Regions from separate parts of the Phaeacidiphilus oryzae TH49 genome, predicted to be linked through region 3. Evidence: riboswitches for the same ligand, from Rfam matches in the RefSeq annotation. Region 3 holds a riboswitch; each other region holds the start of a gene.

Region 1 (9,694 bases), 4.8 Mb from region 3:
CCGCGGCCGGGTGGTGCGGCAGCGGTTCGGGCTGGTCACCCAGGGCTGGGCCGGCTGGTGGGTGGACGTGGCGCGGGGCTTCGCGCTGAGCGCGGTGCTCGGGATCGCCGCCGCGGAGGGGGTGTACGCGCTCGCCGGGTGGTCGGAGCGGTGGTGGTGGCTGCCGGCCGCGGGCGCGGCGGCGGTGCTGGCCGTGGTGATGTCCTTCCTCTGGCCGCTGCTGGTGGAGCCGCTCTTCAACCGCTTCACGCCGATGCCGGAGGGCGGACTGCGCGGCCGGCTGCTGGAGTTGGCGGAGCGACAGGGCGTACGGGTGCGGGACGTGCTGGTCGCTGACGCGTCCCGGCGGACGACCGCGCTGAACGCCTACGTCTCCGGGCTGGGCGCGACGCGGCGGATCGTGGTCTACGACACGCTGCTGGCGACCGCTGCCGAGCGGGACGTCGAGCTGGTCGTGGCACATGAGTTGGGGCATGTCGTCCACCGGGACGTCACCCGGGGCATGCTGCTGGGCGCGCTCGGCGCGGCGGCCGCGGTGTGCGTGGTCGGGCCGCTGGCGGGGGTGCTGGCCGGCCCGGTGGCGGGGCCGCTCGCGGGCGACTGGACGGTCTCCGACCCGCGGTCGATGGCGCTGCTGATGGCGCTGGCCGCGCTGGGGGGCGCGGTGGCGGGGCCCGTGCAGTGCGCCGTGAGCCGGCGGATCGAGCGGCGGGCGGACGTCTTCGCGCTGGACGCGACGCGCGATCCGGAGGGCTTCATCGCCATGCAGCGGGCGCTGACCGTGGCCAACGTCGCCGAGCCGGACCCCCCGCGCTGGCTCAGCGTCCTCTTCGGCACCCACCCGACGCCGTCCCAGCGGGTGGCGCTGGCGCGCGGCTGGGCGCGGGGCGGAGCGCGGCGGTAGCGCGGGGCGGGCGGCGGCTCGCCGACCGTCGGCGTCTGCGGGCTAGGGTCGGCTGGGCGCGCAGTTCCCCGCGCCCCTGTTTTCGCGCCTTCGGCGCTGCAATCCGGGGCGCGGGGAACTGCGCGCCCAGCGGAAGCTCAGCCCATCGCCGTGCGGACGTACGCGCGCCACGCCGAGGTGAACTCGGCCGGCGAGACGCCCAGTTCGGCGTGGAGGGCCGAGGAGACCGCCGCGCTCTGCGTATGCCGCGCGGAGGACGCCACCGCGCGGTAGAGCGCGCGCAGCCGCGGCTCGCCCCAGCGGTCGGCCACGTAGCGGCAGGCGAGCCAGGCCTCCTCATAGGCCTGCGGCAGCCGCGGCGCCGTGGACGCGAACTCCGCGTCGGTGGGCAGCGCCCGCGGCGCGCGACCCGCGCGGATGTCCGCCGCCAGCTCCGGCGCGATCTGGCGCGCGCTGCGGCCGGTCGCCGCGTACGCGGTCCAGTCCGCCGCGCCCTCGGCGAGCCAGCGCGGGGTCCACGGCTCGGTGATGGCCCGGGTCGCCGCGTGGGTGGTCTCGTGGGTGATCACGACCTGCTGCCCCAGCGCGCTCAGCCCGTCGTACGCCTGCGGGTTGACGATCACCCGGTCGGCCGGCGCCGTCCCGGCGCCCAGCTCGCCGGTGGTGACCGCGGCGATCGACTGGTAGGCCCGCGGTTCGGCGCTCAGCAGGTCCGCGAACTGGTCGAGGTCCGCGGGGGCCAGCAGCACCGTCCGCCCCGGCCAGCCGCCGCTGCTCGCGCCGCTCCCCCAGACCCGTTCGACCATCGGTGCGGCCGCGTCGGCGACCTCGGCGAGCGCCCGCAGCAGCGGCACCGGCCGCAGCCCCAGCACCAGTGAGCGCCGGCCGCGCACCACCCGTACCGCGCCCTGGTCCCAGAGCTGGACGTCGCCGTGGAGGCCGGCGGCCGCGCCGTCGCTGTCCGAGGAGACCAGCCACCGGCCGGACCGCCGGACCAGGGTGAGGTACTGGGTCGAGGTCAGCGGGCGGGTGTCGTAGCCGCGCAACCGGTGGTCGAGTTCGATCCGCGCGGCCAGCCGCCGTTCCGCGGGCTGGCCGGGTGCCGCGGCCTGGGCCAGCGCGGGCAGCGGGAAGGCGTCCACGGCCACCAGCCGGTACCGCCACTCGGCCAGCGGCACGGCCGCCAGGTTCGCGGTCAACGCGCCCTGCGCCGCCCGGAACCTGGGCTCCGCCTGGGGGTCGACGGTGGCCAGCAGCCGCCCGCGGTCGTGCGCCAGCACCGCCGCCGCGCGCTCGCGGAGCAGCGCGTCGACGCCGGAGCGGTCGGTCTCGTCCAGGGCCAGCGGGGCGGCGGCGTCGGTGTCCGGGCCGAGTCGGCCGTCCGACGCGGGGCCGTCGGCCGAGTCGGGCAGCGCCCGGGCCGCGTACGCCCCGGCCGCGCCGACGGCGAGACCGCCCGCGATGCCGGCGCCGAGGAGCAGCGCCCGGCGGCGCGAGGGGTGCCCGGCAGGGGGCGTGCCGCCCCGCTGACCGGGAAGGGGCTCGCGGCTCCGATCCCGCTCGCGCTCCCGCTCGCGATTCTCGTCCTCGTCGGAGGCGCTCGGTTCCGCGCTCATACCCGGACCACGGATTCCACCGGCATGGCGGTCACCCGGTCGTAGCGGACCGAGGAGCCGGAGTGCGGTGCGTGGACGACCATGCCGTTGCCCATGTACATCCCGACATGGTGCCGGTCGCCGTAGTAGATGACCAGGTCGCCGGGGCGGGCCTGGGAGAGGGGGATCCGCTGCCCGGCCCCCGCCTGGCCCTGCGAGGTGCGCGGCAGGGTCACCCCGGCGTGCCGCCAGGCCCAGTACATCAGCCCGGAGCAGTCGAAGGAGCCGGGACCGGTGGAGCCGTAGACGTACGGGCGGCCCAGCGCGGCGCGCACGGCGGCGACCGCCGCGGCGGCCCGGGGATCCGGGGCGCCGGCGCCGCCCGCGTTCGCCAGCGCCGCGTCGGCGGCCTGGGCGGCCGGGTCGGAGAGGCCGTCGGCGCCCCCGGCCCTGCCGTTGACGGCTGCCTCCACCGCCGCCCGCTGCCGGGCGTCCAGCGAGGAGAGCAGCGCCCGTGCCGCGGCGAGCCGGCCCTGCACGGCGGACTTCGCCCCGGCCAGCTGCCCGCGCAGCCGCTGGAGCTCGGCGAGTTGACGTTCCGCCAGGTCACGGTCGCGGTCGAGGCGCCGCTGCCGCTCCTCGATGGCGTGCACCCGGTCGGCGGTGCGGGCGTCGGCGCGGTCCAGGGCGTCGGCCCGGTCGAGGTACTCCTCGGGCCGGCTGTCCAGCATCAGCTGGAGGGTGGGCGGGACGGCGCCGTCCCGGTACTGCGCCCCGGCCAGCGCGCCGAGTTCGTCGACCGCGCCGTTGAGCTGCTCCTGCTCGACGGCGATCCGCTGCTGGACGTCCGCGACCCGGTCCTGGACCTGCTCGCTCTCCTCCTGCACGGCGTCGTAGCGCTGACCGGACCGCTCGGCCTGCTCGTAGAGCGACTGGAGGCGCTGCGCCGGGTCGCCGGCGCCCGCCGCCGCCCCCGGCCCGCCCGGGGCGGCGAGCGCGCTGCCGCCGCCGGCCAGCGCCGCCGCGGCCGCGGCCACGGTGAGGGCGAGGGTGCGCCCGGCCCCGCCGCCAAGGAAGGGAACGGCTCGGGCCCTGGCCCGTCGATGCGACGCCATCGCGCGAACTCCCTTCACCCGTGAGCCCCGTGGGTACGAGCGCTGACGTTAGCGAGAAGAGGGCGCCTGGTCCAAACCCCCCACCGGGCGAAAATTCGGGCGGCACACGTACGAATTGACGATCTGCCAGCTCAGCGCGGGTCTCCGGGCCCGAGCGGAAATCCGCGGCAGGGGCGGCACGCGGAGACGCGCGCGGCCCGGCCCTCCGCGAGGAGGACCGGGCCGGGTGGTCGAGCGGGGGAGGCTCAGACGCGGCGGACGGTGACCACGCTGCCGATCGTGGAGATCGACTCGTAGCGGACCACGGCGCCGGTGTGCGGGGCGTGGAGGACCACGCCGTTGCCGGCGTACATCCCCACGTGCTCACCGCCGTTGAAGATGACCAGGTCGCCGACCTGGGCCTCGGAGAGCGGCACCGAGGTGCCGACGTTCTCCTGGGCGTACGAGGTGCGCGGCAGCGAGACGCCGGCCTGCTCGTAGGCCCACATCATCAGGCCGGAGCAGTCGAAGTTGCTCGGGCCGGTCGCGCCGAAGACGTAGGCGTCGCCGAGGCGGGTCTTGGCGGCGGCGAAGGCGGCGGCAGCGGCGCCGGAGGAGGCGGTACCGCCGACGTGGCTCGCGGCGTCGTTGACCGCGGAGGCCTCCTGCTGCTGGAGCTTCTGACGCTCGGCCGCGGTCAGCGAGCTGAGCTTGGCCTGCGCGGCGGCCAGCTTCTTCTGCACGTCGCTCTTGGCGGACGCCAGCTGCTTGGCGGTGGACTGCAGGCCGGCCAGCTTGGCCTCGGCCTGGGCCTTCTCGCGGGCGAGACCGGCCTGCTGCTGCTTCAGCTGGTTCAGCATGTCGGTCTGCTGGGTGGTCAGCTGGTCCAGCGAGGAGGCCTTCTGCAGGTAGCTGGAGGGGTCCGAGGACATCATCAGCTGGACGGTGGGGTCGACGGCGCCGGTGCGGTACTGCGAGGCGGCGAGCGAACCGAGGTTCTCCAGCGAGGTGTTGACCTGCGACTGCTGCTTGGCGACCTCGTTCTCGAGCAGATCGACCTGCTTCTGCTCCTGCGCGAGTTGGGCCTTCGCGCCGTCGTACTTCTGGATCGCGCCGTCCGCCTGGTCGTTGAGCTTGTTGACGTCGGCCTTGACCTGCGACAGGGATTCCTTGGGCGCGGCCTGGGCGGCCGTGTTCGCGGACATCGCGACGGCGGCCGCCGCCGTGACACCGAGCACGGCGGCCCGGGCGCGGCGGTTGGGGTTCTTGGGTCGGCGGTGGGACGCCACGAAGGCGAGCTCCTTCTTCCTACGACCGCCTACCGGGTGAGCTGACGGGTTCGGGCTGGAAGACTGCCCTACGACGCCTCACGTCCCCGACCCGGAAGCCGCTCTAGCGCGGTGAGGCGCTCGCGTGTCCCGGGCCGCCTGGGGGCGACCTGGCGCCGATTCACCCCGGGGAGATTGGTTCCCCGGCTCCGGTGTCCGATGCTCCCCCGAGCGCCGCCTGGACTCTCGTCCCGGGCCTCGCTCCGCATCCTCCACCAGACTCGGCGGTAACCGGCGCTGCCACCCGGGCGGGTGATCGACTTGGCGCAGGTTCGGAGCCAGAGACTAGTAACAGGAATGTGATCCCTTCAAATCCCCGAAAGTAAAAAGTCTCCCTAGTTGCAACTCCGGTCGGAAATCACGACACGGCGTAGCCGCGCCCCTACCGAGGCGCGACCACGCTACCGCCATCTTCGGCTCACGGAGGGCGAATTCGGACATCTCACCGGATTGCCTGACGGCCCGTGAGACGCGTCACACGGACGCCTGATTCTCCCTCATCTCGGGTTCACGACGGGATCACATACGCCGAACGGCGGTCACCGACCCGATCGTGTCGATGGACTCGAGTCGGACGTACGCCCCCGGATAGGGGGCGTGGAGGATCATGTACTGCCCCGAGGAGTTCTTCCCGGCGTAGAGCCCCACGTGCTCACCGCCGAGCATCACCACGATGTCCCCGGGCTGCGCGTCGGCCAGACCGCTCACCGCGCTGCCGACCGTCTCGTCCGAGTAGGAGTAGTGCGGCAGCGAGATGCCCTCCTGCGCGTAGGCCCACTGGACCAGGCCCGAGCAGTCGAAGGAGCTCGGCCCGGAGGCGGCCCAGACGTACGGAGAGCCGATCTTGGTCTCCGCGGCCGCCAGCGCCCGCGCGCCGACCGACCCGGAGGCGGTGGACCCCGACCCCGTGGTCGAGCCCGAGCCCGAACCCGAGGAGGACTGCGCGACCTTCCGCCGGGCCGCCTTCTCCGCCGCGGCCTGCTGGGCGGCGGCCTGCTGGGCCGCCTTGCGGGCCGCGGCCTCCTGCGCCGCCCGCTCGGCCGCGGCCTTGCGGGCCAGCTCCGCGCGCTGCTGCGCGGTCAGCTTCTGCAGCATCCGCTGGGCCTGGGCCAGCTTCTGCTGCGCGGTCTGCCGGGCGGCTGCCATCGCCTCGGTCTGCTGCTGCTGGGCCTCCAGGGCACTGCCGGCCTTGTCCCGGGCGGCCCGCAGGGTCTGCTCCTGGGACTGGAGCTGGCGGAGCATCCCGGCCTGGGCCCGGTCCACCTGCTGCACGGTGGAGGCGCGGCTGAGGTAGTCAGTGGGGTCCTTGGCGGTGAGCATGCCGACGGTCTGGTCGAGGCCGCCGTCCCGGTACTGCGCGGCGGCGATCGCGCCGATCCCCTCCACCTGCTTGTTCACCGCGTCCTGCTGGTCGGCCACGTCGTTCTGGGCGGCGTTCACCTGCTGCTGCATCTGCCGGCGCCTGGCCAGGGCGCCGTTGTACTGCTCATCGGCGGCGCCGGCCTGCTGGCGCAGGCTGTCCACCTGCTTCTGCACCTGGGCCAGCTGGGTGGCGGTGTCGGCCTCGGCGGTCCCGGACCCCGCTCCCGAGGACAGGGCCACCGCCGCGGCCGCCGCCGCGGTGACCACGCCGGCTCGCGCACGGCTCGGGGGTGCGGGGCGGCGGTGCTGGGCTCCACGCGGCTTACGCGGCATCTCCGGTATCTCCGGGGTCTCCGGCAACTGCGACAAGCTGCATCGCTTCCTTACTCCTGGCCGCCTGCCGAGGAGGTTGCCGCGGAAGACCGGAGGGCGCCACGGGCATGCGCGCCCGCGCGGACCAACCAGCCGCGGATCCTGGCTCCGGGGCGGCACCCCCCGCTTGCCGGGCCGGATTCGGCGGGAACCTCCCTGGTCGTCCCGTTTGGCCGACCAACTTCCGGAGGTTCGGCGGAGACACTAGTGGGAGCGGTGTACGACTGTCATGTCAGTCATACGAATCCGCCTCGTTCTTCACAGAAGCCCCGGCGCCAACAGGGGTGAGTTGGGGGCGCTTTGACGTCTTGTCGACTTCGAACGGCTTGCGGACCACCGCCGGCCCCCGCCCCTGACCGGCGGCGTCGACGGGCCGCCCGCTCCCGGCGGCGCGCCCCGGCCGGCTCAGCCCCTGGCGAGACGCTTCAGCAGCATGGTGGACGGCACCGGGCGTGCGCCTGCCCTCTGCACGCCGTCCGCGACCTCCCGGTCCGAGGAGACCACCGTCACCGCCCGGCCCGCCGGCTCGGCCCGGACCAGTCGGCGGATCAGCTCGTCCGCCGTCTCCCCCGACCGGCTGAAGAGCACCCGTACCCCCCGTGGCGGGGCCAGCAGCACCGGTACGTCCAGATCCTTGCCGTCGAAGACGCAGGTGACCTCGGCCCCGGACTGCGAGGCCAGATGGGACAGCCCGCCCAGCAGCCGCAGCCGCTGCTTCTCCAGCGGGATCTGCGGATAGCCGGTCTTGGTCACGTTGTAACCGTCGACCACCAGATGCGCCTGGGGCAGCGCCAGCAGCTGGTCGAGCAGCTCCGGGTCGTCGCCGGCCAGCGCCCGGCGGGCGACGTCGTGCGGGGAGGCGGAGGCCGGGGCGACCGCGTCCACGGTGTCCGCCGGACGCATCGTGGACGGCGGCAGGCCCAGCTCGCGCTGCAGCCCGGCGGCCGCCTGCTGCACGGTGTCCAGCAGCAGGCGCAACCGCATGTCCTCCACGCTGCGGCCCTCGCGGGCGGCCCGGCGGGCGGCCTCCACGGAGGCCTCGGCGTCGGCGAGGCGGTTGCGCAGCCGGCGCGCCTCGGCGTCGGCCGTGCTGCGCTCGGCGGCGGCCGCGGCCCGTACCGCCTCCAGATCGGCGACCGCCCGGCGGGCGGCGGCCTCGGCGCGGCGGGTGTCCGCCTCCAGCCGGCGCAGCCGGCGGTGGAGGGACTCGATCTCCTTGCGGGCCGCGTCCGTCTCGGCGCGGGCCCGGTCCTGGTCGGAGCGGTGGGCGGAGCGCAGCGCGGCGATCTCCGCGTGCAGCTTCTCCACCAGGCGGTTGGCCTCGACGGCGGCGCCCTCCGCCTCCGCGCGCTCCACCCGCTCGCCGGTCTCGTTGACCAGCCGCTCCCAGCCGGGGGTGCGCAGCAGATAGGCGGCGGCCGCGACGTCCAGCGGATCGGCGGCGGCCGGCGGGGCGCCCTCCTCCAGCGCGGCCACCAGCTCCGGCTGGGCGGCGCGGAGGAGATCGGCGATCCGGGAGCGGAAGGCGGGCTCCGCCTCCAGGGCGGCGGCCAGCGCGTTGGCGGCGTGCTTCATCCGACGGGAAGGGGTGAACTTCACGTACCGGCGGAGGCCGATCGGCAGCTCGGCGAAGGGCACGGCGGCCAGCCCGTCCGAGGCCAGCCCGACGACCCGCCGCCGCACCCCCTCGACCAGGGGGCCGACGCCCGGCTGCTCCTCCTGCCGCGCGACGGGGGGCGCGGCGGCGTCGGTCCGCGGCGCCGAAGTGGCAGCCGACGGTGCCGCGGCGTCAGCAGACGGTGCCGCCGCGTCAGTCGGCGGTGCTGCCGCGTCAGTCGGCGGGTCTTCGGGCAGAGGCGCGGGGGCGGGGCTCGGCCGGTCTCTGTCCACCACGTTCCCTGCTCCGATCCATCGTCCGCGTTCCCTTCCGTGCGGCCCGTCCAGACGATTGTCTCGCGAAACGGTGCCTGCCCGGGCGAGGCAGGGCCGGGCGGGGGGCCACCGGGCGGCCCCGGCCGGCCCGACGGCCCGTCAGCCCTGCGGCCCCGGCGCCTACTCGGCGACCGAGGCGGCCTCCGGGCCGGGGCGGTCGACGAGCTCCACCTGGTCCACCGCGTTGCACCAGCGGCAGCGCACGGACTCCACGGTCTCGCTCAGCACCTGGGTCTCCTCGACCTTCGGCTCCCCGGCGAGGTCGAGGTGGACGAAGTCCACGGCGTGGGTGGTACGGGTGACGTCGAAACGGGTCAGATTGCCGCACAGGGTGCAGCGCCAGCGGGTCGCATCGGTGGGCGCGGGGACGGGCATGGGTGACTCCTCGGTCGAACCAGGCAAACCGGCTGTTGTGACCTGCACCTTAGAGCCTGCTGCCGACATCCCACACTCCACCCCCGTAGACCGGTCGTGAGCACGCCCGTTCCCCCACACGCCGCACGCACGATGCCCGGCTCCCCCCGCCACGGAATGATCTCCCTATGGTGCAGCGTCTCCGGCTTCCCCGGCTCCCCCGCCCGGTGGAGGAATTCGTGCGCTGCGTACGCCGCAGCCCCTTCATCCCCGTGATGACGTACTGCCTGATCGCCGTCAATGTGGCGGTGTTCGTGATCGGGCCGGTCTCCGGGCTCAATCCGCTCTACTACGGGCACTCCTCGGCCTGCGTGCAGCAGGACTACTTCCGGGAGTGGGGGGTCATCCCCAGCGAGCTGCTGAACAACCAGCCCGCCGCGCTGGCCGGCACGGCCGCCTGCCCGAGCTCGCCGCACGCCGAGCCGAAGATCCCCGCGCTCTCCGTCCTCACCGCCATGTTCGTCCACGGCGGCTGGCTCCACCTGGCCGGGAACATGCTCTTCCTCTTCGTCTTCGGCGCGATGGCCGAGGAGCGGATGGGCCGGGCGCCGTTCCTCCTCTTCTATCTGGCGGTCGGCTACCTGGCCACGTACGGCTACGCGCTGGTGGAGATGGGGACGCCGAACGCGAGCCAGACGCTGGTCGGCGCGTCCGGCGCGATCGCCGGCGTCCTCGGCGCGTATCTGCGCCTCT
Region 2 (9,694 bases), 2.2 Mb from region 3:
CCACCGCCGACGATGAGAATGCGAGGTCGCTCCGTGGTGCTCATATCCGAAAGTATCCAGCACGCCCGCGGGGCACCCGTGTGGGCCCGGTCACAAGATCCGGGGACCCTGGTGCTACACTATGCGGCCCGCAAAACCGCCCGCCGGGAAGCGATCAATCGATCAGCGGGGCGGGCGGATCGGGGAGCCTCCGCCCCTCCCCTGCGGTCACTCCGGCACCGCCTTCGTGAGCTGCAACGATCCCGCCACTCGCGGGGTTCCGGGCCCCGGAGGGAACTCCCGCCGAGGAACCTGACGGCGTCCACGGGGCTCCGCCTGCGATCGGTACGGCGGATCCGCCCGGCGGCCTTCGTCCCGCATTCCGGGACGAACCGGCCCCGGACGCGTCCGTACGCGCGGAACTTCATGTGAAGAAATTCACGAACTTTCTGACGCGCCGTTCCGGCCGGGGCCCCGCGGCCCGGCCGGAAGCGGTCAGCGAGCCGCCCGGGCGGCGCTGAAGGCGATGCCGTCGAGGATGTCGTGCTCGCTCGCCACCAGCTCCGCGGCGCCGGTCCGCTCCATGATCGAGAGCAGCACCAGGGAGCCGGCCGTGATCACGTCTACCCGGCCGGGGTGGATCACCGGGATGGCGGCGCGCTCCTCGTGGGTGGAGCGCAGCAGCCGCTCGGTGACCTCGCGGACCTGCTGGAGCGGGATTCTGGCGTGGTGGATCCGCTCCGAGTCGTACGCGGGCAGTCCGAGGGCGATCCCGGCGACCGTGGTGACGGTGCCGGCCAGGCCGACCAGGGTGGTCGCGGCGTCCAGCGGGACCGTCTCGGCGGCCTCGTCCAGGGCCTTGGCGATGTCCTCGCGGATGGCCGCGAAGTCCGTCCCGTGCCGCTCGGTCAACCGGACGCAGCCGATGTCCACCGAGCGGGCCGCCTGGACCTCGTCGGTGCCGAGGACGAACTCGGTGGAGCCGCCGCCGAGGTCGAACACCAGGTACGGGCCCGGGAGTTCGGGGACGCCGGCCCCGCCGGGGCCGTGCAGCTCGGCGGTGGCGCCGGTGAAGGAGAGCTGGGCCTCCTCCTCACCGGTGATCACCTGGGGCTCCACGGAGAGGATCTCGCGGACCCCGCGGACGAAGTCCTCGCGGTTCTCGGCGTCCCGGGAGGCACTGGTGGCCACGAAGCGGATCCGCTCCGGGCTGAGCGGGACGCCGTACGAGGCGATCGCCTCGGCGTACTCGCGGCAGGCCGCGAAGGTGCGCTCCAGCGCCTCGGGGGCGAGCCGGCCGGTGCGGTCCACGCCCTGGCCGAGCCGGACGATCCGCATCCGCCGGTCCAGGTCGGCCAGGGCCCCGGACTCCGGGTCGACGTCGGCGACGAGCAGGCGGATCGAGTTGGTGCCGCAGTCGATCGCGGCGACGCGCTTTGAGGTCACTCGGCTTCCTCGGGTTCGGGGGACTCGTCGGCACAGACGCAGGGGCCCTTGCGCCACCACTCCGGAAGCGCGGCCAGCGCCTCGTCGCCGAGCGGGTTGGCCCCCTCGCCGGCCGCCAGCGAGTGGGCGACCAGCACGTGGAGGCACTTCACCCGGTCCGGCATCCCGCCGGCGCTGGGGAACCCCTCCAGCACCTCGATCGCGTCCCGGCGCCGGAGGTAGTCCTCGTGGGCGGCGCGGTAGCCGGCGGCCAGCTCCTGGTCCTCGCCGAGCCGGGCCGTCATCTCCTTCATCATCCCGTCGGCCTCCAGGGTGCCGATGAGGGACGCGGCGCGCGGGCAGGTCAGGTAGTAGAGGGTCGGGAAGGGGGTGCCGTCCTCGAGTCGGGGGGCGGTCTCGACCACGTCGGGGAGGCCGCAGGGACAGCGGTGGGCGACGGCGCGGAGGCCGCGCGGGACGCGGCCCAGCTGGGCCTCGATCGCGCGGACGTCCTGCTCGGTGGGTCGCTCGGTGGGGGTTTCGCTGGTCATCGTTCCGGGGGGTGTGGGGGTTCAGCGGGCGGTGGTGCCGGGGGCGGTCGGGCTCGCGGTCGGCGCGGCGTCGGCGGCGTCCAGCGAGTCCCACAGGTTGGCGTACCAGGGCTGGCCGGGGGCGGCCGCCTGGTACGAGGTCCCGGAGGAGCCCGCGCCGGCGGAGGAACCGGACGAGCCGGGGACCACCGCGACGAAGGGGGTCTCGCCGGGGAAGGCGTAGTGCAGCCGCTCGCGCGCCTGGGCGGCCACGAAGGCCGGGTCCTGCCAGCGGGCCAGCTGGCGGCGCTCGGCCTCCAGTTGACGCTTCGCCAGGTCGGCGGCGGCGCGCTGCTGGGAGATCTGCTGGCGCTGGGCGACGAACTGGCGGGTCGGGTAGGCGAGGGCGGCGACGACCGCGCAGAGCACCAGCCCGAGGACGGCGGCGCGGCCGGTCATCCTGGGCCGGCGGGGGCGCCCGGAGCGGGCGACGTTGAAACGCAGCAAGTTCCCCTCCGGGTCGGTTGTCCGTTGGCCGCCAGCGTAGATGCTCGCGGACGACTTTTCCCCGACCCGCTGAGCGGCCCCGCCAAGTCGCGCAGCGACTTCAGGGGCGCGGGGAACTGCGCGGCCGGCCACTTACGGTCCACAGGTCGGCAACGGAGTCCGGGTTGCAACCGAGTGGCCGTTGCCGGGTGCGGCGCCGTAGTCAGCCGGGCGCGCAGTTCCCCGCGCCCCTTACTTGCCCCTTCGGGGCTGCGCTCGGGGCGAGGGCGTCAGCCCTTGAAGCGGGGGAAGGCGCCGCGGCCCGCGTACTCCGCGGCGTCGTCCAGGATCTCCTCGATCCGGAGGAGCTGGTTGTACTTCGCCACCCGCTCGGACCGGGCCGGCGCGCCGGTCTTGATCTGGCCGCAGTTGGTGGCAACGGCCAGGTCCGCGATGGTGGTGTCCTCGGTCTCGCCCGAGCGGTGCGACATCATGCAGCGGAAGCCGTTGCGCTGGGCCATCTCGACCGCGTCCAGCGTCTCGGTCAGCGAGCCGATCTGGTTCACCTTCACCAGCAGGGCGTTGGCCGCGCCGTCCTTGATGCCCCTGGCCAGGCGCTCCGGGTTGGTGACGAACAGGTCGTCGCCGACCAGCTGGACCTTGTCGCCGAGCTGCTCGGTGATGGTCTTCCAGCCGTCCCAGTCGTCCTCGAAGAGCGGGTCCTCGATGGAGACCAGCGGGTAGGCGTCGACCAGCTCGCCGTAGTACGCCGACATCTCGGCGGCGGTGCGCTCCTTGCCCTCGAAGGTGTACGTGCCGTCCTTGTAGAACTCGGAGGCGGCGACGTCCAGGGCGAGGGCGACGTCCTGGCCGGGGGTGTAGCCGGCCTTGCGGATGGCCTCCAGGATGAGGTCGAGGGCCTCGCGGTTGGAGTCCAGGTTGGGGGCGAAGCCGCCCTCGTCGCCCAGACCGGTGGCCAGGCCGCGCTCCTTCAGGACCGACTTGAGGGTGTGGTAGACCTCGACGCCCCAGCGGACGGCCTCGGAGAAGGACTCCGCGCCGATCGGGGCGATCATGAACTCCTGGATGTCCACGTTGGAGTCGGCGTGCGAGCCGCCGTTCAGGATGTTCATCATCGGGACCGGCAGCACATGGGCGTTCGGGCCGCCGACGTAGCGGAAGAGCGGGAGGTCGGAGGCCTCGGAGGCGGCGTGGGCCACGGCCAGCGAGACGCCGAGGATGGCGTTGGCGCCGAGCGAGGACTTGTCCGGGGTGGCGTCCAGGTCGAGCATCGCCTGGTCGATCAGCCGCTGCTCGGTCGCGTCGTAGCCGACCAGCTCCGGGCCGATCTGCTCGATGACGGCCAGCACGGCCTTCTCCACACCCTTGCCCCCGTAGCGCGACTTGTCGCCGTCACGGAGTTCGAGGGCCTCGAAGGCGCCGGTGGAGGCGCCGGACGGGACCGCGGCGCGGCCCGTGCTCCCGTCATCGAGGCCGACCTCGACCTCGACGGTGGGGTTGCCTCGCGAGTCGAGGATCTCGCGGGCTACGACGACGTCGATGGACGGCACGTTGTTCTCCTTCACGGGTACGGGGCCGTTACGACCTGAGCCTAACCGCAACGGCCGCCGCGGCCATCCGGGACATCGGACCCTATTCGGTCCGCGTTCGGTCCATCCTCGGTCCGTCCCGGGCCGCGGCGGCCGCCTACCCACGGGTAGGTCAGGGCCGGTGGACCCTCAGCCGACCTGGAGGCGCTGGCCCGGGTAGATCAGGTCCGGGTTCGAGCCGACCGTGGACCGGTTCTCCTGGTACAGGTGCCGCCAGCCGCCGGAGACGTGCGCCGCCGCGGCGATGCGGGACAGGGTGTCCCCGCTGCGCACGACGTAGTCACCGTGGCCGACGGTGTGCACGGCACTGCCGCCGCTCGCGCTGCTCGTGGTGGGTGTCGAGCCGCTCCTGGTGGCTGTGGAGCTGCTCGCCGGCTGCTCGACAGTCCGCGGGGCGGTGTGGCCCGCGACGCTGTCGGACGAGGCCGTGTGGGTGTGCGAGGCGCTGCTGTGACGGGTCGTGGTGCCGCCTGAACCGGTGCCGACCTGGGCCGGCGAGCCGCCGGCGGCGAGCCCGGCCTTCTGGCTGCAGACCGGCCAGGCGCCCGGCCCCTGCGCGGACAGCACCTTCTCGGCCACGGATATCTGCTGGCCCTTGCTGGCCCGGTCGGCAGTGGGGGCGTACTTGGTGCCCCCGTAGGCCGCCCAGGTGGACCGGGTGAACTGCAGTCCGCCGTAGAACCCGTTGCCGGTGTTGATGGACCAGTCGCCGCCGCTCTCGCACTGGGCGACACGGTCCCAGGTGGAGACGGTGGCGGCGTCGGCGGTGCTGGTGGCGGCGGTTCCGATCAGCGGGATGGCGATTCCGGCGCCGGCCACTCCGGCGGTGGCGACCAGCCGCCTGGTGTGGGAGCTGCGGGGTTTGCGATGACGGCCGGTGCCGCCGAAGACAGCGGTGGGATGCATCGGCTGCTTCCTCTCCGACGCCTGCGAGGTGAGCTGTCGGGTTCGGGCCGTGAGGTAGCCCGGCCGTCTCAGGTCCGCTGAGGCGGCTTCACCCCTAGCCGTGCGCCGGGCAGTTGCCGCGACTCCCTCGCGGCGGCGTGGTCGCTGCTGCCGGTGCTTCGGCGGTGTACGTGGGTCCCCCACTCCTGTCCGTTCGATCTGTCGACGACCCTCGCTCCGGTGGACAGGACTCGGCGTCCCGGGGCTCGGGGTTCGCAGACACGCGAACGTCGTGCAGGCTATGCAGATCGTACGAATGTCCTCAAGTCGCACAATCTCACACCCGAGGCGTACAACCTTTGGGCGGTTCTGAGCGTCGGTCAGTTCGCAAGTGGTGCTTCAGGAGTGGACGGGTGTGAACTCGACCGGGAGTTCGCGCAGGCCACGCATGATCAGCCCGCCGCGCCTGCGAAGCCCCGACGTCTCGGTAGCCAACGCCAGATCGGGTAGACGCGCCAGCAGGGTGGCCAGCGCCGTCCGGCCCTCCAGACGGGCGAGCGGGGCACCGATGCAGTAGTGGATGCCGTGCCCGAAGCCGAGATGCGGATTGTCCCGGCGGGCCAGATCGAGCGCGTCCGGTTCGGCGAAGCGGGCCGGGTCGCGGTCGGCGGCGGCGAGGACGACGAGCACCGGGTCGCCGAGGCCGATCCGCTCTCCACCGATCTCCACCGGCTCGGTGGCGAACCGCCAGGTGGCGAGCTCGACCGGGCCGTCGTAGCGGATGAACTCCTCGATCGCGGTGTCCCACAGGGACGGGTCGGCCCGCAACCGCTCGCGCTGCGCCGGGTTCTGAAAGAGGGCCAGCGCCCCGTTGCCGATCAGGTTGATGGTGGTCTCGAAGCCGGCGAAGAGCAGCACGAAGCACATCGCCGCGGCCTCGTTCTCGGTCAGATGCTCGCCGTGGTCGCTGGCCCTGATCAGGCCGGAGATCAGGTCGTCGCCGAGGTCCGCCCGCTTGCGGTGGATCAGCTCGGAGAGGTACGCCCGCATCCGCTTGACCGCGCGGCCGACGCCGCCGCGCGGGGCGCCGGGGTGGCGGATCATCATCGCCGCCCAGTCCCGGAACGCGTCCTGGTCCTCGGCCGGGACGCCGAGGAGGTCGCAGATGGCGTAGATGGGCAGCGGGAAGGCGAACTCGTGGATCAGCTCGGCGCTGCCGCGGGCGGCGAAGCCGTCGATCAGCCGATCCGTCAACTCCTGCACTCGGGGCGTGAATTCGGCCACCCGGCGGGGGGTGAAGGCCTTGGAGACCAGGCGGCGCAGGCGGGTGTGGTCCGGCGGGTCGATGTTCAGCAGGTGGGTCATCAGGTCGGCGCTGCGCTCGCCGGGGATGCCGATCCGGCCGCTGCGGTGGGCGCCCTCCTCGCCGTGGTGGGCCGGGTTCTTGCTCAGCCGGGGGTCGGCGAGCGCCGAGCGGGCGTCGGCGTAGCGGGTGACCAGCCAGGCCTCCACCCCGCTGGGGAGGGTGGTGCGGTGCACCGGGGAGTGCTCCCGCAGCCAGGCGTACGCCGGGTACGGGTCGGCGGCGAACTCCCAGTCGAAGAGGGCGGGGCCGTCGGAGAGGGCGGGCGCGGGCTGGTTCTCGGGCACGCACCGACGTTAACCGGTCCGGCGTATGGGCAGCATTCGGACGGCGTGCCGGCGGCAAGCGGGCGGCGGGCGGGCGCCACGCGGGCGGCGATCCGGCGGCGTTCCGGCAGGTGGTCAGGGTCTGTCCGCCGCTCGGCCGCCGCTCTACGATCAGCGCCAACCGCGGCGACACGGACGGGCCCGGTGCGGAGCGGCCCGGCGGCGGAGCGACAGAGGGGCGGACGACATGCGGATACGGGACTCCGTGGTGGTCATCACGGGAGCGGCCGGCGGCATCGGGAGCGCGCTGGCCCGCAGGTTCTGCGCGGAGGGCGCGCGCGGGCTGCTCCTCGCCGACCTCGACGGGGACGCCGTCGAGGACCTGGCGGAGGAGCTGGACCGGGAGGGCTGCCGGACCGTCGGCGTGGCCAGCGACGTCTCCCGGGAGAGCGACGTCCGCCTGCTGGTGGAGACCGCGGAGGCGCACCTCGGCCCGATCGACCTGTTCTGCAGCAACGCCGGGATCGGCTCCGGGGCGGGCCTGGAGGCGCCGGACGCGGTCTGGCAGGCCTGCTGGGACATCAACGTGATGGCCCATGTCTACGCGGCCCGCGCGGTCCTCCCCGGGATGCTGAAGCGGGGGCGCGGCTGGCTGCTGAACACCGCCTCGGCGGCGGGGCTGCTGCAGATGCCCGGCGACCTGGCGTACACCGTCACCAAGCACGGGGCGGTCGCCTTCGCCGAGTGGATCAGCACGGCGTATGGGCCGCAGGGCATCGGGGTCAGCGTGCTGTGCCCGCAGGGGGTGCGGACCGGGATGACGGAGAGCCGGGCCACCCAGGAGGTGCTCACCGCCTTCGGCGAGCTGATCGCGCCGGAGGCGGTGGCGGACTCCGTGGTGGCCGCGCTCGCGGAGGAGCGGTTCCTGGTGCTGCCGCATCCGGAGGTGGCCGGCTACGAGCAGGCCCGGGCGGCGGACCGGGACGCCTGGCTGGCGGGGATGCAGAAGGTCGTCGCCCGCCTGCCGAAGCTGTCCTGACCGCCCGCCGGCCGGGTCAGCGCGGGGCCACCGCGCGGATCGCGTCCGTCAGGGACACGTCGGCCGGCGTGGGCAGCAGGGCCGGGACGGGCACCGTCACGCCGTTGTCGGCGTAGCGCTGGACGCCCTCCCGGACCTGCTCCGGCGAACCGTGGACGATCAGCTGGTCCACCAGCTCGTCCGGGATGGAGGCGGCCGCGGTACGGCGGTCGCCGGCCGCCCAGTTCTCCCAGAGCGGCTTGAGGATCTCCTCGCGGCCGAGCCAGCGGTGGAACTCGGCGTACGCGGGGACGGTCAGATACGCCGCGATCATGCGCCGGCCCAGCGCGCGGACGTGCTCGGCGTCCTCCGTCGGGCAGACGAAGATCCGGGCCACCACGGTCTTCTCCGGGGCGGCGAACTCCCGCAGGACGGTCGGGACGTCGTCCGCGGACAGCCAGTTGATGATCGTCCCGTCCGCCTCGCGGCCGGCCAGCCGGAGCATGCCGGGGCGGAGCGCGGCGAGGAGCAGTTCGGGCTGCGTCTCGGGCACGAGTCCGAGGCGGAAGCGGCGGATGGCGAAGGTGTCGAACTCCCCGTCCACCATCTCCCCGCTGAGCGCCCGGCGGACGAAGCGCAGCACGTCGCGCGAGCGCTTGAACGGCTCCTCGTGCGGGATCGCGTTCCAGTCCCGGACGATGGCGGGGGACGAGGCCCCGATCCCGAGGCTGAACCGGCCGGGCGCGGCGGCGGCCAGCGTCGCCGCCTGCATCGCCATCAGCCCGGGGCCGCGGGTGTGCACCGGCACGATCGCGGTCCCGAGGTGCATGCCCGGCGCCCAGACGGAGGCCAGGGCCAGGGGCGTGAAGGCGTCGGCCCCGTTCGCCTCCGAGGACCAGAGGTCGGTGAAGCCCAGGTCCGGCAGCGACTCGACGATCGGCCGCTGCTCGGCGAGCGGCACCCCGTCCAGCGGAATGGTGAGCCCCCAGCGTGCGGGCGTAGCGGACGCGTTCATGATTGCGGCGAACCTCCATCTGCGACGACCCGGCCGATGCCATCACGCACCGGCCCGCGTGACAAGATCCCTGGCCGTACGGCCCGGCGCCCGCCCTCGGTTGGGCTCAGTGTCCGAAGACGACCCCCGGCCCGCCCAGCACCAGCGCGGAGCCGACGCAGAGCGCCAGCGCGGCGAGCCGCAGACGACCGCTCGGCACCGCGGCCTGGACCAGCAGGGTGGCCCAGAACCAGACCCAGCCGAGATGGTCCTCGATGAGATGACCGGCCAACAGAACCGCCAGGCAGAACCCGAATCGGTGGAGCGGGCGCACGGCGCCCCCCTTCCGGCCCCTGGCAGGCAGGAGCCCGGTGGTGGAGGGAGTCCTCGGGGGGCGGCATCGCCGGGCGCCATCGACCGGTGGCCGACCGAACCCCGAGCGCAGTCAAGGGGGGGCCAACGTTCGGATATGTCGGCAACTTGACCACAACTTGGCTACGGTCATGATGCCGACATGACTAGTCAGCCAAACTGACTGTCAGTCAAGTTCAGTACCGCCAGGGGAACATGGCCAGAAGTTGTAGGGTGAGAGGATGAACGGAGAAGCCTCCGTCGACGGAGTCGATCTGCCGCCCATGGAGCGCGTCCTCGCCGCGCTGCGGGCGCACATAGCCGAGCTGCCGCCGGGCACCCGGCTGCCCTCCCAGCACCGGCTCGCCGGCGTCCACGGCGTCGCCCGGACCACCGTGCAGAAGGCGCTGGCCGATCTGCGCTCGGAGGGCCTGATCGAGTCGCGGCAGGGCAAGGGCTCGTTCGTCGCGGAGCCCGGCGGTCCCCGCCCGGCCCCGGGCGGTGCGGCCGCCCCGGAGCCGGCCGGCCTGGTGCTCGGCAGTCATCTGGAACGCGCCTTCGACGCGGACGAGGTCACCATCGACTCGCTCAGCATGACCACCGAGACCCTCTCCATGGCGATGAGCCCGATCCTGGCCCGGCTGCAGACCCAGGGGGACGGCCCGCGCTCCATCCGGATGCGGCTGCTGCTGCCCGACACCGGGATCCGGCTGGGCATCCCCCGCCGGGTGGACGACCCCGAGGATCCCCGCCCGATGGAGCGCCTGGGCAGGCTGGTCGCCGCGAA
Region 3 (9,694 bases):
CCACCGCCACCTCGGTCGGCGAACTCGCGGGCGGGGCAAGGGGGTTCGACATCGCGGTGGATGCCACCGGCGCGCCGGCGGCGATCGCCTCCGGGCTGGACGCCCTGCGTCGCGGCGGCACCCTGCTGGTCTTCGGGGTCGCCGACGCGGAGGCCGTCGTCCCGGTCTCCCCGTTCCGGATCTACAACGACGAGATCCGGATCCTGGGCTCGATGGCGGTGCTGAACAGCTACGCGCCGGCCGTCGACCTGATCGCGGCAGGTGCGGTGGACGTCGCCCCGCTGCTCGGCGACGCCTACCCGCTGGACGGCTACACCGAGGCGGTCGACGCCGTCCGCACCGGCGCCACCGGCGCGGGCCCGAAGATCCACGTACTGCCGAACGCGGAGGCGTAGGCGCCGGCTTCGGCGGGCGGCAGACCGGCCGCCGGTTCGGTCCGCGTGGGCCGCGGCGGCGGCCGGCGGCGGGGCACCCACCGCGGGCCAAGGGCCGCGCGCGGCTTAGCCGGGGAGACGGGACTCGATGGCGTCGGCCGCCCGGGGGGCGCCGCCCGCCTTGCATATCTCCTCCCGCATCGCTTCCAGCCGGCCGTGGAGGGCGGCGGTGTCGTCGCCGTGCAGCAGGCCGCCCACCGCCTCCCGCAGCCGCTCGGCGGTGGCCTCGGCGGGCGCCAGCACGCGGCCCAGGCCGAGCTCCGCGATCCGGTCCGCGGTGGTCCGCTGCTCGGGAGTGTGCGGGACGGCCACCATCGGGACGGCGGCGGCCAGCGACTCCATCGCCGAGTTCATCCCGGCGGCGGTGACGAAGACGTCCGCGTGGGCGAGGACGAGGGGCTGCGGCACCTCCTGACGGGCCGTCACCCCCGGCGGCAGCGGTCCCAGCGCCGCCGGCTCGATCCCGTCGCCGACCGACATCAGGACCCGGCAGGGCAGCTCTGCGAAGGCCCGGACGCAGGTGCGGAAGAAGTCCGGGCGGCTGATGATCGTGCCGAGGGAGACATAGACCAGCGGACGACCCGGCGGCCCCCAGCCGCCGCCGGCCGGCTCGGCCCCGGGCAGCCGGGTCGGGCCGACGAAGGCGTACCGGTCGTCGAAGGTCTCGTTGCGCACGTGGAAGGCCCTGGGCTGGTACACCAGGTTGGACTCGGCCGGACGGTAGAAGTCGCGCAGCGCGAACGGCGGTACCCCGTGCCTCGCCTGGACGTCGGCGAGGAGTGCGTCGAACTCCGGCTTCCACGGGCTGCCGGCGAACATCTGGTCGGCGAACGCGCCGAAGTCGTAGCCCTCGCTGGCGGCGTGGGCACTCCAGGACTGGACGCGGGGGATCCCCCACTTGGCGGCGAGCATCGGCCCCGCCCAGGCGAGCCAGTCGCTGACGATCACGTCCGGGCGGTCGTCCCGGTAGCCGGCCTCGATCTGCGGCAGCACCTGCGCGAGCTGCTTGAGCATCCCGAGGGCGGCGCGGGCGGCGGCGTCCATCCCGTCGATGACCAGGGGCTCGGCGGCGGGCTCGGCCGCGGAATCGGCCGCGGGCTCGCAGCGGTACGGCACGATCTCCGCGCCGGTGGGGCGGATCCGCTCGGCCATCGAGGCGTCGGCCGGATAGCTGACCCGGTGCCCCCGGGCCATCAGCTCCCGGGCGACAGGCAGCGTCGGATTGAGATGCCCGGCCTCGGCCAGGCTGACGAAGGCGATATGAGCCATGCCCCTACCGTCAACCGGAGACATGGATTTGTCAAACGTCTGATTGATTGAATCGCTCGCCCATATGACACAATCATGGCCATGGACACTCCGGACGCCCCCCGTAAGCGCAGGTCACCGGCCCCAGGCGAGCGCCAGCGGGACGCCGAGCGGACCCGGGAGCGGATTCTGGACGCAGCGGTGGAGATCTTCTCCGCCAAGGGCCCGGCCGGTGCCCGGGTCGCCGAGATCGCCCGGCGCGCGGGCGTGAACCAGCAGCTCATCTCGTACTACTTCGACGGCAAGGACGGCCTCTACCGCGAGATCGGCCGCCGCTGGCGGGCCTACGAGGCGCAGGCCATCCCGGATGACCTGGACCTCGGCGAGCAGGTCCGGCGCGGTGTGCGGGCCAGTGTGGACCCCCGGTTCGGCGGCCGCCTGCTGGCCTGGGAAGGCCTCACCGACAGCGAGGGCGAGGGCGAGGGCGAAGCCGGCCCCGACGCCGAGGAGCGCGACGCCCGGCTCCGCCACGAGGTGGAGCGGATCCGCGAGCGGCAGCGCGCCGGCGAGGTCGACGACCGCATCGACCCCGCCGCGCTGCTGCTGATCACGATCAGCGCCGGCAACGCCCTCGCCGTCTACCCGCAGCTGGCCCGCGCGCTCTTCGGCGCGGCGGCCGACTCACCCGAGGTCGTCGACCGCTACGCCGAGGAACTCGCCTCGGCCGTGGGGCGGCTCGCCGAAGCCGGTCGGCGCGGCGGCACCACCTCGGACGACACGCCGGGCCGTCATGGGCCCGGCGCCCCGGTCGATCCGCCGCCACCGGCACCGCGGTGACGCCTAGTCATGCAGGCCCGCCCGGTCGGAGCAGACCGGCCAGGCGCCCGGGCCCTGGGCGTCCAGCACCCGTTCGGCGACGGCGATCTGCTGCCCCTTGCTGGCCAGGTCGGCGCGGGGGGCGTAGCGGTGGCCGCCGTAGGCGCGCCAGGTGGAGGAGGTGAACTGGAGCCCACCGTAGTAGCCGTTACCGCTGTTGACGTGCCAGCGGTTGGAGGACTCGCAGGCCGCGACGCGCTCCCAGACGGCGGTCGGTGCGGCGGATGTGCGAGCGGCGGCGTTCGGCACCAGGAATGCGATCGAGATTCCGGCGAAGGCGAATGCGGTGGAGACGACGAAGCGTTCGGTATTACTGCACACACTCATGTGCACGTTTCCCGTGTCACGCCTACGAGGTGAGCTGTCGGGTTCGGAGCCTGTACGGCCCCGGCCGCGCGCCCGCGGCTTCACCCCTAGCCGCGACCTTGCGCGGCAGCGATGGTTCCCCCGCTCCCGACCGACTCTTCGATGCTCACGGCGCGCGCGGTGGTCGGGATTCGGCGTTCCCGCGGCGCAGGCCCACGGCTGCGGGCCCATTCGAACGCTAATCATGCTTTTAACATCAACTCAATTATGCTCCGCCGCATGGGTGTTGTCGCTGTGGTGCTTACGGGGGATTCCGCACCCGAACCCACCGGTCCACGTTTAAATCCGGGAATCGGGCGAGGCCGGCGTGTCGGACCGGAATTCGGCGCGGCCGGCCGTCGTTTGGAATGCGGCCTTCGCAGGTGTCAACTCCCCACAAAGCGCGCCGAATTCGGAGGCCGGCACAGCGCAGGCACCGTGCCCGTCGGCGGGTTGGCGTACGTTTCGCTCAAGACCACCGTCCGGGCCCTTCCGTCACGCCGACGGGTGCCTCGGGCACGCGGCGACACGCGGGGCCGGGCCGGCCGCGTCCCGTGGTCCCGGAACGGGCGGGCTTCAGCGAGCGCCTCACCGACCACGTCCGTCACCCGCCCGCCGCCGAAGCTGACGCTCCGACAGGCCGGGCTCCGGGGCTACCGGCTACCGGCTACCGGCTACCGGCTACCGGCTACCGGATCAAAGGTCCCCGGGCTTGGGGGGCGAGCCGGGGCAGCCTCGCCGGATCGGACCCGCCCCGGCCAGCCGCCGCCGCATCCGGCTGGCGATTCCGCCCCGACCTCCCCGCCTCCCCCAGCACTCACCCCGCTCTCCCGTCCGTCCGGCCCGAGGCCCGCGCCCGCGCCCCACACCGACACGCAGGCCAGCCGCCGCGCCCGCAATGGCGTCGGCGCGGGGTGACCCCGGGTCCAGCGGTCAGCCGAAATGCGCCCCGCCGTTGGCGTGGAGGACCTGGCCGGTGATGAAGCCGGCGTCGGGGCCCAGCAGGAAGGCCGCGGTGCCGGCCAGTTCCTCGGCCTCGCCGGCCCGGCCGAGGAGGGTGGTCTCGGCGAACGCCCGGTTCTCGGACTCGTCGGCCGCACCCAGCATCGGGGTCGCGGTCGGGCCGGGGGCGATCGCGTTGACGCGGATCCGGTCCGCGGCCAACTCCCGCGCCAGCGCCCGGATCAGGCTCACCACGGCGCCCTTGGATGCGGCGTAGGCGGTGCCGCCCAGGAGCCCGCCGCCGCGGAACGCGGCCAGACTCGCCAGGGCGACGATCGAACCGGCCCGCGCCGACCGCAGATCGGGCAGCACCGCCTGCACGGCGTGCACCACACCTCCGACGTTCACCGCGAAGGCGGACCGCAACTGCTCGTCCGTCACGGTGTCGATCCCGCCGCGCGGGGCGATCCCCGCCGAAGCCACCAGCCCGGTGAACGGGCCGACGCGGTCCCGGAGCCCGTCCACGGCGGCCGCCATGCGCGCGCCGTCCGAGACGTCCGCGCCCGCACCGGCGTGCGCGCCCGGCTCGCCCGGCAGCTCGGCGGCCACCGCCCGGGCCGCCTCGGCGTCCAGGTCGAGGACGCCCACCCGGGCGCCGTCCGCCGCGGCCCGGTGGGCGCAGGCCCGGCCTATCCCCGAGGCGCCGCCGGTGATCAGCACCACCGGCCGGGTCATGCGGACGCCCCAGCCGCTCCAGCCGCCCCGGCCGCCCGGGCCTCGGCGCCGTCGGCGGTCTCCGCGCCGACCTCGCCCGGGCCGAAGCTGTCGTCCTTGGTCTCCCGCAGCAGCGCCACGCAGCCGAAGGCGACCAGCGCGATCCCCATCATCCAGAGCGAGGTCGGCCACGAACTCCCGGTCATCGACTGCCACTTGGTGGCCAGCAGCGGGCTCACCCCGCCGCCGACGATCCCGCTCGCGCTGTACGCGAAGGAGGCGCCGGAGAACCGGTACCGGGTGGCGAAGAGCTCCGGCAGGTAGGCGCCCATCGGCCCGTACAGGAAGGCGAAGCAGAGCAGGCCGACGCAGAGCGCGACGATCACCAGCGCCGTCTGGCGGGTGTTCAGCAGCCAGAACATCGGGAACGCCCACACCGCGGCGGCGAGCGTCGCGCCCAGGCAGACCTTCCGCCGCCCGATCCGGTCCGACCGCACCGCGAAGTACGGGGTCGCCGCGCCCATCACCGCGGCGGCCAGGATCGTGCCGATCAGCATCATGTTCTTGTTCAGCCCGAGCACCGAAGTCCCGTACGACAGCGCGTAGGTGGTGACGGTGTAGAAGACGGTGTGCGCCAGGATGAACGCGAGGGTGGCCAGCGCGAGCACCTTCGGCTGGCGCCGGAGCAGTTCGAGGAACGGCACCTTGCCGCGCTCCTCGCGCTCCGCGGCGGCGCGCTCCTGGGCGGCGCGGAAGACGGGGGTCTCGGCGATCCGCATCCGGATGAAGAAACCGATCGCGACCAGCACCGCCGAGATCAGGAACGGCACCCGCCAGCCCCAGCTCTGGAACGAGCCGGCCGACAGCGTCTCACCGAGCACCAGGAAGAGCCCGCTGGAGAGGATGAAGCCGACGGCCGGTCCGATCTGCGGGAACGCGGAGTACAGGCCGCGCTTGCCCTTGGGCGCGTACTCGGTGGCCAGCAAGACGGCCCCGCCCCACTCGCCGCCGAGGCCGAGCCCCTGGATCAGCCGGGCGACCACCAGCAGCAGCGGCGAAGCGACCCCGATGCTGGCGTAGGAGGGGATGAGGCCGACCGCGAAGGTCGCGAGCCCCATCATCAGCAGGCTTGCCACCAGGGTCTTCTTCCGGCCCACCCGGTCGCCGAAGTGCCCCAGCAGGATCGCGCCGATGGGCCGCGCGATGAAGCCCACCCCGAAGGTCGCGAACGAGGCCAGCGTCCCGGCCGTGGACGAGAACGACGGGAAGAAGACCTTCCCGAAGACCAGCGCAGCCGCGGTCCCGTACATGTAGAAGTCGTAGAACTCGATCGCCGTCCCGACGAAGCTCGCGACCGCGACTCTCCCCCGCGAGACCTGCTCCTCCACCGTCACCCTCGTCCTCTCCTCAACATCACACCCTCGTGACCGCCAAGGATCCGACCATTACCCATCACCGCTGGTCAACCACCATCCACACAGTGAGACCACCGCTGCCCCACGCTCACGTCGCCCCTCCCCCGACCACCACCTCCACGGCCCGCCCCTCGGGATCCCGCAGCACATGCCGCCCGGCCTCCAGCCCGGCCACCGGCCCGGCGCTCGAGAACCCGATCCGCAGCCGCCCGGTGGGCGCGCACCCCACGGCGGGATACAGCTCCAGGACCGCACCGCCCCCAGGGTCGCGGCGTAGTGCTCGGGCCCGCTGCCGTGCTGCTCGCGGTGGAGGTCGAGGCCGAGCCGGGCGTAGAAGTCCCTGCACTCCGGCAGTCGACTGGTGTAGATCACCACGAGGGTGAGGTGCGGACTGAGCTGATGTTCGGTCATGGTCGGTTCCCTTCGGGAGCATTCGCGGGGCGGGGAAAATCGCTCGGCTGTGCGGCGGGGGTTCCGGTAGCTTGCCAGTGCCGCGAAGCGAGGTCCGGGGTTACTCCCTTTCACTGGAAACCATCCCCGGGCACTGGGCACTCGCAGCGTCCCAGCAGAGGCGACAACTGGATACGGGTGATCGGCGAAGCGCAGTGCGGAGTTCCTTCGACTTGAGATCGAGTGGTCGCAGGTTCGAGTCCTGCCCGGCGCCTCGGCGTCGGTAGCTCAGTGGATAGAGCGCTAACGGCCTTCGCGCGCCTGGCACTCGCCGGTCTCCCGTGTCCAGTCGCCGCCACTGCACCGGTCACCGGTCGTCTCGCGGTCCGGCGGGACTGCGGCGCCGCCGCGAAGCGCAGTGCGGGCCTACTTCTGGTCACCACAGGTTCGACTCCTGGAGCGGGGCTGATCCCCCGCGAAGGCTCGCACGACAGGTACTCGCGGCGTCCGCGGCGCAGTCCCACGCGGCGCAGTCCCACGCAAGCCCCCCACCCCGACCGCACGGAGGAGAGACCGCCATGTCCAAGTTCGCCCGCTCCCCGACCACCGCCGCCCCGCGCGGCCCGGTGACCACCACCGGCACCGCGGCCACCTTCGAGGGCGGACCGGCCCACAGCCGGGACGCCAAGAGCGACCTGTTCCTCCTCGCCGCGGTGAACATGGTCGGTGAGAGCGGCTTCTACGAGTCCGCCGGCGACCGCGACGACCGGTTCCGCGCGCTCGTCCACACCGTCACCCGGCAGGACCCGGACTGGGTCGCCCGCTTCGTGCCCTACCTGCGCGGCGAGATGAACATGCGGTCGGCCGCCGTCGTGGTCGCGGCCGAGTCCGCCCTCGCCCGCCGCGGCGGCACCGACCGCGAGGCCACCGTCCCGGTGCGGAGGATGGTCGCCGACGCCCTGCTGCGGGCGGACGAGCCCGCCGAGTTCCTCGCCTACTGGCGGCAGCGCACCGGGAAGGTCACCCTCCCCGGCGGCGTGCAGCGCGGCCTGGCCGACGCCGTCCAGCGCCTCTACACCGAGAAGGCCGCACTGAAGTACGACGGCGGGGCCTCCGCGTGGCGGATGGCGGACGTCGTCGCGCTGGCCAAGCCGCACCCCCGGGAGCCGTGGCAGGCGGACCTGTTCGACTACCTCGCCGACCGCAGGTGGCGGCGCGACACCGTGCGGGTCACCGACCGCCTGCCCGTCCTCAGTGCCTACCGCGCGGCCCTGGCACTGCCGGAGGCCGAGCGCAGGGCGTACTTCCTGGCCGACCCCGGCCGGCTCGCCGAGGCGGGGATGACCTGGGAGCAGCTGTCCGGCCTCGGACCGATGGACGCGGACGCGTGGACCGCCGTGATCCCCTCGATGGGGCTGATGGCGCTCACCCGCAACCTCCGCAACCTCGACGAGGCGGGCGTCGGCGACGAGGTCGCGGCGGGGGTGGGCGCGCGGCTCGCGGACCCGGAGGAGGTGCGGCGCTCGCGGCAGCTCCCGTACCGGTTCCTGTCCGCCTACCGTGCTGCGCCGTCGCTGCGCTGGGGCCACCCGCTGGAGCGGGCACTGGCCGCGTCGACGGCGAACATCCCGGCACTGCCGGGACGGACGCTGGTGCTCGTCGACACCTCCGGCTCGATGGGGCAGCGGGTGTCCGCGCGGTCGGCGGTGCGGCACGTGGACGTCGGCGCGCTCTTCGGGGTGGCGCTGGCGGCCCGCGGCTGCGAGGTGGACCTGGTCGGATTCGCGACCGACAGCTTCACCCACCCGCTGGACAAGGCTGGTTCGGTGCTGCGGCAGACCGAGGCGTTCTGCGCCCGGATCGGCGAGGTCGGGCACGGCACCCGGATCATCGAGGCCCTGCGGTCCGCCTACCGCGGGCAGGACCGGGTGGTGGTGATCTCCGACATGCAGACCTTCGCGCCGGCGGCCTCCGCCGGGCCGACGGCGTCGACGGTGTCGACGGCGCTCCCGCCGCAGGTGCCGCTGTTCGGCGTGAACACCGCCGGGTGCGCGGCGTCGGCGATCGACACCGCCACGCCGAACCGCTACGAGATCGCCGGTTTCAGCGACAAGCTGTTCACCATGGTGGCCCTCCTCACCCGCGGCCGGGACGCCGGCTGGCCGTGGGAGCAGGCTGACTGAGCGGCAGCCCGGCGGCGGACGAGGCAGGGTTGCCCGCCGCCGGGACGGTGCCGCGGACGCCGGCCTGGTCTCGTCGACGGCCAGCGGGCGACACACCGTGCGCAACGCGCCGGGGCGGCCGGAGGCACGGCCCTCCACCGAAGGCGACACGTTTCTTCACTCGGTGGGGGGTCACCCCGGGTTGGGTCACTCCGGGACGGGTCACTCCGGGGCGGGTCACTCCGGGGCGGGTCACTCCCGGGTGGATCACTCCGAGGTGCGTCGGCCACGGCGCAGCAACATGGCACCGCCCGCCAGCAGTACGGCGCCGAGTCCGCTCATCGCCGCCAGTTGCGCCGGGCCGGCGCCGGTCTCGGCGAGCTGCGGGCCGTCCGGGGCGGCCAGCGGCGGCGGCGCCTCGTGCCGCACGGTGGGGGTGGCGGCGCGGACCGGCTCGGGCGGCGGGGCCAGGTGGTGGACGGGCGCGCTCCGCGGGGTCGTCGGCACCGGCGCGGCGGGCGCGGACGAGACGTTGGCGCACTTGTTGCCGAAGGCGGGGTTGAGCGCCCCGACCCCGTTGGCGCTGTTGCCGCAGACGTCGACCGGCACCTCCACCGGGGCCTGCACGCTGTTGCCGGACAGCAGCCCTGGACTGCCCGAACTCGAGCCTCCCGCGCTCGAGTCGGCGTACGCGGTCCCCGCCGCGGCGAGCGCCGCGCTGGAGGCCCCGGCGAGCAGGGCGACGGTGGACAGGCGACTGCGGGTCATCTCGGTCTCCTCGACTTGGGGGTGTCCGACGCCCGGGATATCGACCGAAGGGGTTACGTGTCACGGTTTCTGCACATACCTCACCCGACTGGCCCAACGATCCGCCCGCCTGCCGCAGGCGGGTGCCGAGGACATGCGCGCCCCCTTCAGCGCGGTGAGGCTGGGCAGCGACCCAGGCAACGGATCCTAGGAGCTCACGTGATCGCCTTCATCCTCCTGCTCATCCTCGTCGCGGTGGCGCTCGGCATCGTCGGCGCCGTGGTCAAGGGCCTGCTGTGGCTTCTGATCATCGGCGTCGTGGTGTTCCTGATCGCCCTCGTGGTCGGCGGAATGCGGATGGGCCGGGCCGGCGGCCGCCGCGCGGAGCGCCGCGCGCGGCGCTGAGCACGGCGCTGAGCGA

Evidence for each region. A riboswitch is a leader RNA that binds a small molecule or an ion and turns the genes downstream of it on or off. The one in region 3 is predicted to bind cyclic di-AMP.
Region 1: linked by a shared signal. The riboswitch ahead of BS73_RS28390 (C40 family peptidase) and the one ahead of BS73_RS07855 (transglycosylase family protein) in region 3 are both predicted to bind cyclic di-AMP.
Region 2: linked by a shared signal. The riboswitch ahead of BS73_RS40720 (transglycosylase family protein) and the one ahead of BS73_RS07855 (transglycosylase family protein) in region 3 are both predicted to bind cyclic di-AMP.

What each region holds. Positions count from the first base shown of each region.
Region 1 covers NZ_JQMQ01000005.1:5,533,056-5,542,749, reverse strand. The annotation lists gene BS73_RS28405 (M48 family metalloprotease) at 1-904, shown strand, start outside; gene BS73_RS28400 (hypothetical protein) at 1,042-2,520, opposite strand; gene BS73_RS40510 (C40 family peptidase) at 2,517-3,614, opposite strand; gene BS73_RS28390 (C40 family peptidase) at 3,860-4,882, opposite strand; cyclic di-AMP (ydaO/yuaA leader) riboswitch at 4,893-5,086, opposite strand; gene BS73_RS40765 (C40 family peptidase) at 5,441-6,652, opposite strand; gene BS73_RS28380 (NYN domain-containing protein) at 7,061-8,350, opposite strand; gene BS73_RS28375 (hypothetical protein) at 8,708-8,962, opposite strand; gene BS73_RS28370 (rhomboid family intramembrane serine protease) at 9,130-9,694, shown strand, end outside.
Region 2 covers NZ_JQMQ01000005.1:2,980,352-2,990,045, forward strand. The annotation lists gene BS73_RS17020 (NAD(P)/FAD-dependent oxidoreductase) at 1-44, opposite strand, end outside; gene BS73_RS17025 (Ppx/GppA phosphatase family protein) at 475-1,425, opposite strand; gene BS73_RS17030 (DUF501 domain-containing protein) at 1,422-1,955, opposite strand; gene BS73_RS17035 (FtsB family cell division protein) at 1,977-2,441, opposite strand; gene eno (phosphopyruvate hydratase) at 2,711-3,991, opposite strand; gene BS73_RS40720 (transglycosylase family protein) at 4,160-4,936, opposite strand; cyclic di-AMP (ydaO/yuaA leader) riboswitch at 4,940-5,110, opposite strand; gene BS73_RS17050 (cytochrome P450 family protein) at 5,315-6,565, opposite strand; gene BS73_RS17055 (SDR family oxidoreductase) at 6,792-7,583, shown strand; gene BS73_RS17060 (LLM class F420-dependent oxidoreductase) at 7,600-8,577, opposite strand; gene BS73_RS38255 (hypothetical protein) at 8,684-8,848, opposite strand; gene BS73_RS17070 (winged helix-turn-helix domain-containing protein) at 9,150-9,694, shown strand, end outside.
Region 3 covers NZ_JQMQ01000005.1:778,415-788,108, forward strand. The annotation lists gene BS73_RS07840 (zinc-dependent alcohol dehydrogenase family protein) at 1-395, shown strand, start outside; gene BS73_RS07845 (macrolide family glycosyltransferase) at 501-1,703, opposite strand; gene BS73_RS07850 (TetR/AcrR family transcriptional regulator) at 1,785-2,519, shown strand; partial or broken gene BS73_RS07855 (transglycosylase family protein) at 2,532-2,885, opposite strand; cyclic di-AMP (ydaO/yuaA leader) riboswitch at 2,890-3,071, opposite strand; gene BS73_RS07860 (SDR family NAD(P)-dependent oxidoreductase) at 3,837-4,580, opposite strand; gene BS73_RS07865 (MFS transporter) at 4,577-5,953, opposite strand; gene BS73_RS40645 (hypothetical protein) at 6,063-6,203, opposite strand; tRNA gene BS73_RS07875 (tRNA-Ser) at 6,570-6,638, shown strand; gene BS73_RS07880 (TROVE domain-containing protein) at 6,943-8,547, shown strand; gene BS73_RS07885 (chaplin) at 8,794-9,294, opposite strand; gene BS73_RS07890 (hypothetical protein) at 9,493-9,678, shown strand.